2 regions of the Clostridium sp. RTP31139st1_H3_RTP31139_211217 genome follow, and region 1 is predicted to be linked to the other one. Evidence: riboswitches for the same ligand, from Rfam matches in the RefSeq annotation. Region 1 holds a riboswitch; the other holds the start of a gene.
What was found. A riboswitch is a leader RNA that binds a small molecule or an ion and turns the genes downstream of it on or off. The one in region 1 is predicted to bind glycine.
Positions count from the first base shown of each region.

Region 1 (6,542 bases):
CTTATAAATCCAATGAATATAGATGAAAAAGTAGAATTCTTTAATATGTTAGTTAAATTGGGGTTTAAAGAAATTGAAGTTGGTTTCCCTTCATCATCTCAGATTGAATTTGATTTTTTAAGAAGATTAGTAGAGGATAATTGTATTCCTGATGATGTAGTAGTACAAGTATTAACTCAGGCAAGGCCACATTTAATAGAAAGAACTTTTGAAGCTTTACAAGGAGTAAAACAAGCTATAGTTCATATATATAATTCAACTTCAGTTTTACAAAGAGATGTAGTATTCAATATGAGTAAAGAAGAAATAAAGAATATTGCAGTTGAGGGGACAAAGCTTGTAAAAAAATATACTTCTGATTTTGAGGGGAAAATATTTTTAGAATATTCACCTGAAAGTTTTACTGGAACAGAAGTAGAATATGCATTAGAAGTTTGTGATGCAGTTGCTGATGCTTGGGGTGCAACTAGTGAAAATAAGATTATTATAAATTTACCATCAACAGTACAAATGGATACACCAAATGTATTTGCTGATCAAATAGAATATATGTGTCAAAATTTTAAGAATAGAGATAGAATTATTGTTAGTGTTCATCCGCATAATGATAGAGGTACAGGTGTTGCTGATGCTGAGTTAGCTTTATTAGCAGGAGCAGATAGAGTTGAAGGAACATTATTTGGTAATGGAGAAAGAACAGGTAATGTAGATATATTAACGGTTGCATATAATATGTTTTCACATGGAGTTAATCCAATGTTAAATCTTGAAAATATAAATGATATAATTGAGATTTATGAAAGATGTGTAAAAATACCAGTACCGGTTAGACATCCTTATGCAGGAAATTTAGTATTTACTGCATTTTCAGGTTCACATCAAGATGCAATAAATAAAGGGATGAAGAAATATGAAGAAAGAGGCTCAAAAATATGGCAAGTACCATATTTGCCTGTTGATCCAAGTGATCTTGGAAGAGAATATGAACCATTAGTTAGAATTAATAGTCAATCAGGTAAAGGTGGAGTTGCATTTGTAATGGATTATTGTTTTGGATTTAAATTACCTAAATCAATGCAACAGGAATTTGCAGAAGTGGTACAAAAAATTTCTGAGAAAAAAGGTGAAGTTCAGCCAAACGAAATTATGGATGCATTTAAAGAGCAGTATTTATCTTTACAGGAACCTTTTAAATTAATAAGTATTTCTATATCAGATATCAATAGTGATACAGAGAAAACAACGAAAGTAAATGCTGTTATTAATTATAAAGGAGAAGAACGTGAAATAGAAGGTATAGGTAATGGACCAATAGATTCATTAGGTAAAGCATTATCTAATAGTAAATTAATAGATGTTAGTATAATTGATTATAAGGAACATGCATTGAGTACAGGTTCTGAAGCTGAAGCAGCAGCATATGTTTATATGAGTAGAAATGATACTAACAAAAAGACATTTGGTGTTGGAGTTGATAGTAATATTACGAGAGCTTCAATAAAGTCTATAATAAGTGCTTTAAATAGATTGTATGGAAGTAAATAAAAATTTTTATATTGATTGATTTGAAATTTATGTATATAATAAGCTTTATAAGTTAATATGTTCGGTTGAAGGTAATGGGAGAGCGATTTAGATCCACCGAAGAAGTAAATCTTTCAGGTATTAGGACCGTTACTGGACGAGCCTCTGGAGAGACTCATAAGAGCACCGAAGGAGCAAGGTTTAATTTAAAGTTAAACTGAAACTCTCAGGTAAAAGGACAGGGGATTAAGATTAGTTAAAAGTTAATAGTTAATAGTTAGTAGTTAAGGTTTAAACTCATTATTGAGTTTATTAGTTTTATCTTATGGATAGTAATTTACAACCAATTTTTAGGTTAGGGATAACAAGGAATAAGATTTAGATAACGAATTCTAATATTAAGATTGCATAAAAATTTAATCTTAATATTAGAAATTCACTTTATATTAAAAAATTCAGGTTACCTGAATTTTACCTTAGCGCCTAACTAAAAACTCTTAACTAAAAACTAACTCTAATCTCCTCCTATAAATTTATAATTTTAAGGAGGATTTTTTTATGGAATTTTTAAATGGAGTTGAAAAAGTATTAAATAGTATTGATGGGATAGTATGGGGGCCACCTTTGCTAATATTATTAGTAGGAACAGGAATATACTTTACTTTTAAATTAAAGTTAATACAAGTATTTAAATTACCACTAGCACTTAAATATTTATTTGTTAAAGATAATGAAGAAGGTGATGAAGAGGCAAAAGGTGATGTATCAAGTTTTGCGGCATTATGTACTGCTTTATCAGCTACAATAGGGACAGGAAACATCGTTGGTGTAGCAACGGCTATTGCAGCAGGGGGACCAGGAGCTTTATTTTGGATGTGGATTGCTGCATTTTTTGGAATGGCAACTAAATATGCAGAAGGAGTTTTAGCTATAAAATATAGGGAAGTAGATGAAAATGGACAAATGTCAGGTGGACCTATGTATTATATAGAAAAAGGTCTTGGTAATAAATTTTTAGCTAAAATGTTTGCTGTGTTTGGCGTAGGGGTAGCACTTCTTGGAATAGGTACATTTGGACAAGTAAATTCTATATCTAAAGCAGCATTAATATCTTTTAATATTCCTTTATGGTGTACTGCTATTATAGTAACTGTATTAGTTGCATTAGTAACTTTAGGTGGTATAAAAAGAATATCAAATGTTGCTGAAAAGATTGTACCATCAATGGCTATATTATATATATTAGGTGCATTATTAGTATTAGGATTTAATTTAAAAGAAATACCTTCAGCAATAATGTTAATAATAAATAGTGCATTTAATCCAAAGGCAGCATTAGGTGGTACAGCAGGTATTACTGTAGCTTTAGCCATTCAAAGAGGTGTTGGAAGAGGCGTGTTTTCAAATGAAGCAGGTCTTGGTAGTGCACCAATAGCAGCTGCTGCGGCTAAAACAAAATCACCAGTTAAGCAAGGTTTAATTTCAATGACGGGTACATTTATTGACACAATAATAATATGTACTATGACAGGTCTTGCAATTGTATTAACAGGAAGCTTTAACAGTGGTCTTGAGGGTGCTGAAATGACTACATTTGCATTTCAACAAGGATTACCATTTGCAGTTATAGGAAAGTATATAGTAAATATAGGATTAATTTTCTTTGCATTTACTACTATAATAGGATGGAATTATTATGGAGAAAGATGTATTCAATATTTAACAGGTGTAAAGGGCATTATATTTTATAAGATAATATTTATTGTTTTTGTAGCAGTAGGTCCATTCTTATCACTAGATTTAGTATTTATAATAGCTGATATAGTAAATGGATTGATGGCATTACCTAATTTAGTTGGATTAATTGGATTAAGAAATGTAGTAATAAATGAAACTAATGAGTTTTTTCAAGAATTTAAGAGGGAACAAAGTAATGCTTTAGAGAAAGTTTATGAAATAGAATAATGAAAAAGTTGAATCTGTTATAGGTTTTAGATTATAAATTTAGCCTATAACAGATTTTTTTATTATATATGTATTTTTAAAATTATGGTTACTTTAGTAATAAAAATATACTTAAAAAGGTAAAATAAAGTATAGGAGGTAAATATGATTTATAAATATCCAAAGGTGTAGCTTTAAAATATAGATGGAAAAGTGAAGCCACTAAAGAGTATTTTAAAATTATAGGAGAGTTTAAGATGAAAAGTAATATTAAATACAGAGGTTTAAATAGTTATGTTTTATCTGATAAGAAAACTATGCTTTATAAATTTGCTATGATAATTATTTTATCTTCATTGATGATTGTAACTATATTTAGTACAATAAAAATTAAAATTTCTCAAAGTGTTACAAATGTAAGATATATAAGTGAAGAAACAGGAAATGATAACATAAACGATAGTATTGAAGAGGAAAATAGTGCAGATGTAAATTCAGATATAAGTAATGAAAAAGTAGTAGAGGTAAATTTTAATGTTAATTTGGATGATGATAAGATAGAATTTTTAAATAAAATATCTCATGGCGCTATTAAAAGTTATGAGGAGTATGGGATTTTACCATCAATTACTATAGCTCAAGCCATATTAGAATCAGGATGGGGGCAATCAGACCTTGCAGTTACCCATAATAATTTATTTGGAATAAAAGCAGATTCTAGATGGAGCGGAGCCATTGCAACAGTCTCTACAAGTGAAAATTATAATGATACTACTATAGCTAACTTTAGAAAGTATGATAATATTGAAGATTCAATTGAAGATCATGGAAGATTTCTATATGAAAATTCAAGATATGCGGAATCAGGATTATTTTCAGGAAAGAATTATAAAGAACAGGCGCAAGCATTAGAAAATGCAGGGTATAGTACAGTTAGAAATGCAGATGGGGTAGCAGTTTATGCAGATAAATTAATTGCATTAATAGAAAAATATAATTTAATGGAATATGATAATAAAGTTAAATAGTAATATTAATAAAAGAGTTAAATGATTAAGGATTTATAAACATTTAACTCTTATTTTATGTGAATATAATTAATATTTTTCTGTAAATGTACGCTCATTTGGAAGAATTTCAATTTTCTTTTGGTAAAGTTCATCAACTCTAATGAACCTATTACCTTTTTTTATATCTTTAATATATTTAGTTATAGAAGAATCATCTCCTTGAACTTCCATTTCAACCATACCATTTTCCATATTTCTTACCCAACCAGTTAAATCATACTTTCTTGCAGTCATAGTACAAAAAAATCTAAATCCAACACCTTGGACACGACCATCTACTATTATGTAATATCTAACCATAAAATCCTCCTAAAAATAATATAATCTATTATAGATTATATCATATGTGATTTTGATGTTAATAATATGTTTATTTATAATTTTAAATTATAATATTTATAAAAAAACAGAATTATATACTATGAATGTATATAATTCTGTTTTTTATAATACTATTGAGAAAGCACTTCAGTAAATGCTGATTCGTATAATTTTAAAGTTTCTTGATTTAAATTAGTAAATAAGACACATTTATCTAATATAGAATCAGAAGGATATGCAGCTGGATTATTTTTAGTTTCATCATCAAGTAAATCATATGCTGCAGTATTAGGAGTAGAATATCCTATATAATCAACATTTTCTTTTGCGTTTTCAGGATCGCATAAGAAGTTGATAAATGCTTCAGCACCAGCTTTATTAGGAGCATCCTTAGGAATACATAAAGCATCAACCCATTTATTTGAGCCTTCTTCTGGAATAACATATTTCATGTCAGGATTTTCATTCATTATATATATTGCATCTCCAGACCAAACAGCAGCAAGCATTTTTTCACCTGTAATCATATTATCTTTGACTTCATCAACAACGTAAACAGGATTTGTTAATTTTCTTTGTTCTAATAATTCATCTTTAGCTGCATCTATTTCACTAGGAACATCTGAATTAATAGAATATCCAGCTTTAATTAAAGCTATAGCTAAAGAATCTCTTAAAGAATTAAACATATATACTTCATCTTTATATTTGCTATCCCAAAGTATATCCCAACTAGTTACAGGTTCTGTAATTCTAGAACTGTCATAGATAATACCAATAGTACCCCACATATATGGCACAGAGTATTCATTTGTTGGATCGTAAGATAAGTTTTTATAATTTTCACCTATATATTGATAGTTAGGAATATTGTTATAATCTATTGTTTCTAGCAAATCTTCTTGTATCATTTTTTCAATCATATAATCAGAAGGAACTACTAAGTCGTATGTACCAGGATTAGTTTTTACCTTTTGATACATGATTTCATTAGTATCATAAGTTGAGTAATTAACTTTAATTCCAGTTTCTTTTTCAAATTTTCTAATTAGAGCTTCATCAATATAGTCTCCTACATTAAAGAAATTTATTGTTCCATTTTCACCAACATTACTATTTCCACAGCCAGTGAAAAGAGAAGCAGTTAATATTGCAGCAGCTGCTAATGCAACTAAAGATTTTAATTTTTTCAATCTACACACCCCTTGAAGTAAATTCTTTTCTATTAACAATTAATAATAAAATTAATACTGTAATAAACATTAAAGTTGATAATGCATTTATTGATGGATTGATACCTTTTCTAGCCATGGAGTATATTTCTATAGAAAGATTAGTAACTCCAGGACCTGTTGTAAAGAAACTTATTACAAAATCATCAATAGACATAGTAAATGCCATTAATAATCCTGCAAATATCCCCGGCTTTATTTGAGGAAGTATTATTTTCCACATTGCATAACCAGGTGTTGCACCTAAATCTAAAGCTGCTTCAGTTATATTATGAGGTAATTGCTTTAATTTTGGTAATACTGATAATATTACATAAGGAATATTAAAAGTAATATGTGCTAAAAGCATTGTTCCAAATCCAAATTGAGCATTTATCCCTATTTTATTTAAAATAGGAAATATAAAAATAAATAAACTCATAAGTGAAATACCTGTAACTATATCAGGATT
Region 1 covers NZ_JBCOAB010000006.1:17,236-23,777, reverse strand. Annotated here, with positions in the region: gene leuA (2-isopropylmalate synthase) at 1-1,545, shown strand, start outside; glycine riboswitch at 1,611-1,684, shown strand; glycine riboswitch at 1,685-1,776, shown strand; gene ABUA17_RS04050 (alanine/glycine:cation symporter family protein) at 2,083-3,489, shown strand; gene ABUA17_RS04045 (glycoside hydrolase family 73 protein) at 3,726-4,496, shown strand; gene ABUA17_RS04040 (acylphosphatase) at 4,566-4,838, opposite strand; gene ABUA17_RS04035 (ABC transporter substrate-binding protein) at 4,991-6,052, opposite strand; gene ABUA17_RS04030 (ABC transporter permease) at 6,054-6,542, opposite strand, start outside.

Region 2 (6,542 bases), on a different contig from region 1:
AACTTTCAGTATAAAATTTGTTTCTTCATCTAATTTAGCTAGCATTATGGAAACAGCAGAATATATATAATTAATTCTATTTTGAATTTGTTGCCAACTTTCATTATCTTCTTCATTAGAATCTATATATTCTTTTAGTAAATCTGGAATATCTGTATAAGCGTTGTTAACATTTAATCTTATACCAGTGATTGAAGAGCCGTATTTATCCATATCAGCAATGTTTATATTGACTAGAATTTCTTTATTAATTATATTCATAATAATGTTACCTCATTTTAAAAAATATTAATTCTAATCATTAAAATTTCTATAGGGATATCCCATTTGAGAAGAATCATATCTTCCTAATAAATATTTGTAATATTCGGGACCATATAGTTTTTCAAGAGTGGTAGGTGGATATTCATATGATTCTGAAGTGATTTGATATTGTGCTCCTAGTGGCTCAATTACTTTAAGCTCTGACCAAGGATTGTCAAGTGAAGGGGTTAAATTAATATCAGTAATAATTGCTTTTTCTGTAGAGGCTAAAATTGTTTCTTGTTCATATTCTTGTAGTTCAATGTTATTGAATAGAAACCTATTGCAATTGTACTTGAAATTACAAGTAATAGTTAAACCTTTTGAAATAGATGGTTGATTAATGCTTGAAGAGTTAGTAGTAAGATTATTAGTATTAATATTACTTGTGACTATTTCTGCTGTAGCATTAAAGAAGTTAATTCCATTACGTTTTACTGATACTGTTACTGTGTCTCCATTACGGTGTAGTGTAATTTTTTCTGCAAGTTTTTTTTGAAAGCCTAAGATTTCGCGACCAATAAGCATAGCCATATCTTGATTATTTGATAAAACTACATCTAACATATAGTTATAAGATTCATTATTATATAATACAGGTATAATAATTCCTGCTTCTGAATAAGGGGTTCCTAAGCTAATATAGGGAATATGACATACATATACAATTACCATTGAAGAAGCTGGTTTAAGTTGTGGTGGTAATATTTTTTCTAATATTTTTATATCTGTGTTCCAAAACAAATTTAAAGTTTCTGTTCCATGAGTAGTTATTTTAGATAAACCTTTATTTATTGCTTTTAAATCATCTGGAGTTTTAATAAAACTACATTTTTTAGACATAAAACTTCACCCCTATTTAATAAATTTTTATTATACATATTATGACTTATGATTACAAAATGTTACATAAGAAATTCTTTATAAATAATAGAGTTAATATTAGTGAATTTTACATAAATTTCATTTATAGTATGTTGGCAATAGTAGATACTTTATAATTTATTGGAGCTGTATGTTTTTAGTTTACAGTTCCAATAAATTATAGTGATAGTTTAAATACTTATTAGTGAAATTTTTACCATATTTCTTTAAAATGAGCTGTAAATATTAGTTTTGGATCATTTGTTTCAATGGTATTAGGAACTTTAATTCCGTTTAGTTTTCCAAAGCCATGAGGGACAAAGAAGGTAAAAGGTAAAGGTTTTTCTCCAGAATTTAAATCCTTGAAGTAATCTGATAGAGCAGTTGAGGGATTTTTGGTATAATTACCAGAATTTTTTACTATATCACAATATTGAAATAAACATCCATATGGTGAAGAAAGGGAAATTGATTTTAAAGATTGGCCTCCATATACATATGTCATATTATATAAATATTCTACGGTTTTAAAGCTTGGCCAATAGCCTTTGCCATATATCATTTTATTATAAAATAAATCTTTTTCTTGATTTTCTTGTTGACTTAGCTTGAAAGCAAGTGAGAATTTTTCAAGAAAAATACTTTTTCTAGAAGGAACTTCCTGAAGCGTATTAATATCATAAATCATTAGTTTATTCTTGGCTTCACCAGGGGCAAGGAGTATGCCGTTGCAGCTTTCTTCGTATCCATTCATTGGATTATCAGATTCATCTTGTGAACAATGTGATGATAAATATTTACGTACATAATAAAATCCCCAACCACCATCAAAAGTTTTAATTTCACCATCAACTAAACCTTCAACTCTGCCTTCTAATATTCCTTCGTTAGTAATTATCTTATTAATTTGTGAACTAAAGGTTTTGTTGCATATTGAAGCAATTAAATCATTACAACCTTCAATTAATCCCATTTGAGAATAATTTATATTACCATTATCATGAAACCAACGCATAATTGCAGCAACCATAGGCCATTTTGTTGCAAGTGAATAGGCTGAACCTGCACCGTGATTATAACCAGATATACAATCAGGAGACATTATATTGGGTTTAAATAGTAAAATTTTATTTTTTTTAACTTCCTCTTGCAGTTTACACATAAAATTTGTTTCTTCATCTAAATAATTTAGCATAATAAAGATACCACTATATATATAATCAATTTTCTTTTCGATTTCTGACCAAACTTCTTCATTTTGAGTATTGATAAATTTTTGTAGTAAATCAGGAAGTTCTGAATAAGCTTTATCTGCATCTATATGAACCCCAGCAATTAATGAACCAGCTTCATCAAGTTTAAAACCTTCATTATCTATAAAAATTGGTTGTGTAAATAGTTCAGGCAAAATAATATCCTCCTTATGGATTTAAAAAATTACATTAACAACTTATTTTATTAGGATAAATATTGTGAAATAAAAGTAAATTTATAAATTAAAGTAAAATATTTTATTATATGTTATATTAAGAATAGTATTAGATAAGGACCTTTTAGTTTTAATGTATAGAACTTTAATCAATGAAAAAGAATTTATATAATAATTGAGATAATAAAGAGGAGAATTGAAAATGGGAAAATATTTATTAGATACTAATATTGTTATTAAGCTTTGGAATGATAATTCAATGCTTTTAGGAAAATTGATAGAGAAAAATAAAGTTGTTATATTAAAAGAAGTATTAGAAGAACTTTCAATTAAAGAGAAAAAGATATATAGAAGGCAAGAAATTTTAAGTGAAAGGTTTTGTAAGCTTTTACCCTGTAGTATTGAAGTTAAAAATAGTTATCTGAGTGGGTTCTTTATGATATATGATTACGAAATAAAAGGAAGATTTGAAAATAATAATTTATCAAAAAATGATTTATTACAAATATGTGCTTGTTATACTGATGAAAGTTTAACTTTAATCACAGAAGATAAGGAATTATTTAATATAGCTAATTACATTTTAGGTGAAAATAGAGTTAAAAGTATTTTAGATATTGAACTGTGATAATAGATATATTATAATTTACAGGTATTTCGTTGAGAAATTTGGGAGATACTGTACAGTTACAGAGCCGAAGGGGAAAGTGCGGCAAACTCTCAGGCAAAAGGACCAAATTTTGAGAAAACTCTGGAAAGTCTAATGTATAAAAGACACCGACGAAGCAATCTTAAATGTAGTAGGAGAATCTTTCAGGTAAAAAGACAGAGGCGCAATTATTTTAATAATTAGTCTATTGTAAAAATAAATGAGGGGGATTTTTTTTGGACTACATAACAATTTTAGAGTATATAGGAGTTTTTGCTTTTGCCGTATCAGGAGCAATAGTAGCAATTGAAGAGGAATTTGACGTTTTTGGAATATATATAATTGCAATAATTACAGCAATGGGTGGAGGCGTACTTAGAGATATTGTTACAAATGTTGGAATACCAGTATTTTTTACAAGTTATATGACAATTCCTTTTATTATTGCTGGAACTTTATTTGCCATACTTTTAAAAGGAAGGCTAAAGCACAAGAATTTATTTGTTTTTATAGATGCTATTGGACTAGCAGCATTTTTCGTATCTGCAGCAGTTAAAGCTATTGGTAGTAATTATAATTATATGTTATTCATATTTGCAGCTAGTATAACTGGAGTTGGTGGTGGTGTTTTAAGAGATATTATAACAAATAGAAAACCACAAATATTCAAACATGATATTTATTGTGTTGCAGGAGTTATAGGAGTAACTTTGCTTTGGTTTATTTATCCACTAATTGGAGTAGATGTAGCACAATTTATTGCGTTAATAGCAATAGTAATTATAAGAATGGTAAGTTATTATAAGACTATTAATTTACCAGTAGTATGCAGAAAAAGTGAATTCTTAGAGAGTTAAGTGAAAGTTTAATTTATAAAAGAATATAAAAAGACTAATATTAAAATAATAAGTAAAGGTATGAGGAAAATCCTCATACCTTTTTTGTATAATATTTATTAAATAACCTTAGAAAATGAAATAGAACGTAAATATAGTATAAATATGTGTTAATTTAATTTAAAGATCAAATATGCTACTATATGGTCTATAAGAGCTCAAAATAAAAAAATAACAATTTGATATAAGTTAATTAATACTATATAATACAATTATAGAAAATGTTTTAAATAATTTTTAGAAATGTATAAAAAGATAAAAAATACATATTTAAATTTTTAGGGGGAGGAAATGGTATTAGCTTTAATTATTATAATAGGATTAGTTTTACTTTGGGTAATAATTTCACCCTGTTTTGAAAAAATAGGAGAATTTATTAGGAGATATTATGAAAAAATATTTAATGAGCAGGGGGACGAAAAAAATGAAAAAAGGTAATAAAATAGTTGGTGGAATAGTAGTTGCTGGAGTAATGGTAGTGGGAGGAGTATTAATAACACTGTCAACACATAAAATAAAACCAGGATATGTTGGAGTTGTATATAATTTAAGAGGTGGTATTCAAGATAACATTTTAACTCAAGGTTTAAGAATTGTTTCACCATTTCAAAAGGTATCACAATATTCAGTAGCAACTGAGCAGGCGTATCTTTCAAGAGATAAAAAGGAAGGTTCTTTAGATGATGATTCATTTATGATACCAACATCAGATGGGAAGACCGTTAATGTCGATTTAGAGTTTAGCTATCATTTTGATTCAGATAGACTTCCAGAAACATTCACTAGATTTAAGGGACAAACAGGTAAAGAGATAGAGGATAATTTTATAAGAGGTAAGATGAAAGCATGGACTTCAGAAGTATCTTCTACTTTTTCAGTAATTGATATATATGGTGAAAAAAGATCAGAGTTAAATTCAAATGTATTAGCTCATGTAAAAGAGAAGTTTTATGAGTATGGAATTATAATTGATTCAGTAAATTTTTCTAGAATTGAATTAGATGATGAAACAGCTAAAGCTATTCAAGAAAGAATAAATAAGCAACAGGAGTTAGAAACTGCTAAAATAGAGGCACAAAAAGCAGAAATAGAAGCTGAAAGAAAAAAAGTTGAAGCACAAGGTGAAGCAGATGCAAAAATTATCAAAGCACAAGGTGAAGCTGAGGCAAATAAGATTTTAACACAAGATCTTAATGATGAAATTTTAAGTAAAATGTATATTGAAAAGTGGGATGGTGTATTACCAAAGGTTACGTCAGGTGATATAAGTCCGCTTTTAGATTTAAATAACATAGAATAATAAATAAAACATAATGGAGGAAAATAAAATGGAATATAATATTTTTGGAGGAAATTTACCTGCTGTAACAATAAGATTGAATCAAGGGGAAAGTATTTACACACAATCTGGTGGAATGACTTGGATGACGGAAAATATAGAAATGAATACGAATATGAAAGGTGGATTATTTAAAGGTTTAGGGCGTATGATGTCTGGGGATTCAATATTTATGGCAACATATACAGCGAAACACTATCCGGGAGAAATAACAATATCTTCATCATTTCCGGGTGAAATAATAGTGCTAGATTTATCTGATGGAAGAGAATATGTATGTCAAAAAAGTGCATTTTTATGTGCAGAGCCAGGTGTTAATCTATCACTTACAACTAATAGAAGTGTAAAAGGAGGATTCTTTGGTGGAGAAGGCTTTATAATGCAAGAAGTAAGAGGAAAAGGTAAAGTATTTCTTGAAATTGATGGTAGTGTAGTTGCAAAAGATTTAGCACCAGGAGAAAAATTAATAGTAGATACAGGAAATATAGCAGCTTATGAAAGAAGTGTTAAATATGATGCTAAAATGGTAAAGGGATTTAAAAATATATTATTTGGGGGAGAAGGATTGTTTTTAACGACTTTAACTGGACCAGGTAGAGTATATCTTCAAACTATGACAATGCCAAGTTTTGCTGAAAGAATAATACCATATTTACCAGCATCAAGAAATAATTAAATATTTATATTGAAAGAGCGGTTAATTTGACAGCTCTTTCTTTTTATATCTTTGAATATAGCTATGAGTGGCTGAAATGTTAAAATGATTGTAGCAGATTGTACTATAAGTAGTTATTTTAAAAAATATAATAGAAATTAAGGAGAAAAATAAAAATAATATAGGTATAACTAGGTTGTTGGAAAAAATTAAAAATGATACAATTTTGTTATTAAACAATTTATGGAAAATAGAAATATAATATTGGGGGGAGTTTTTATGAATGAAAAAACAAAGGATTTGGTATGGGCCGCATTGTTTCTTGCAATAGGTATAGTTATACCTTATGTTTTTCATGTAACTAGTTTGCCAGGACAAATATTTTTACCTATGCATATTCCAGTTTT
Region 2 covers NZ_JBCOAB010000009.1:32,691-39,232, reverse strand. Annotated here, with positions in the region: gene ABUA17_RS05785 (DUF362 domain-containing protein) at 1-261, opposite strand, end outside; gene ABUA17_RS05780 (acetoacetate decarboxylase family protein) at 295-1,146, opposite strand; gene ABUA17_RS05775 (hypothetical protein) at 1,382-2,575, opposite strand; gene ABUA17_RS05770 (PIN domain-containing protein) at 2,799-3,224, shown strand; glycine riboswitch at 3,257-3,342, shown strand; glycine riboswitch at 3,346-3,427, shown strand; gene ABUA17_RS05765 (trimeric intracellular cation channel family protein) at 3,482-4,102, shown strand; gene ABUA17_RS05760 (DUF8570 family protein) at 4,433-4,579, shown strand; gene ABUA17_RS05755 (prohibitin family protein) at 4,566-5,441, shown strand; gene ABUA17_RS05750 (TIGR00266 family protein) at 5,470-6,156, shown strand; gene ABUA17_RS05745 (ECF transporter S component) at 6,415-6,542, shown strand, end outside.
Region 2: it holds a riboswitch for glycine, as region 1 does, so the genes downstream of both, ABUA17_RS05765 (trimeric intracellular cation channel family protein) here and ABUA17_RS04050 (alanine/glycine:cation symporter family protein) in region 1, are expected to answer to the same signal.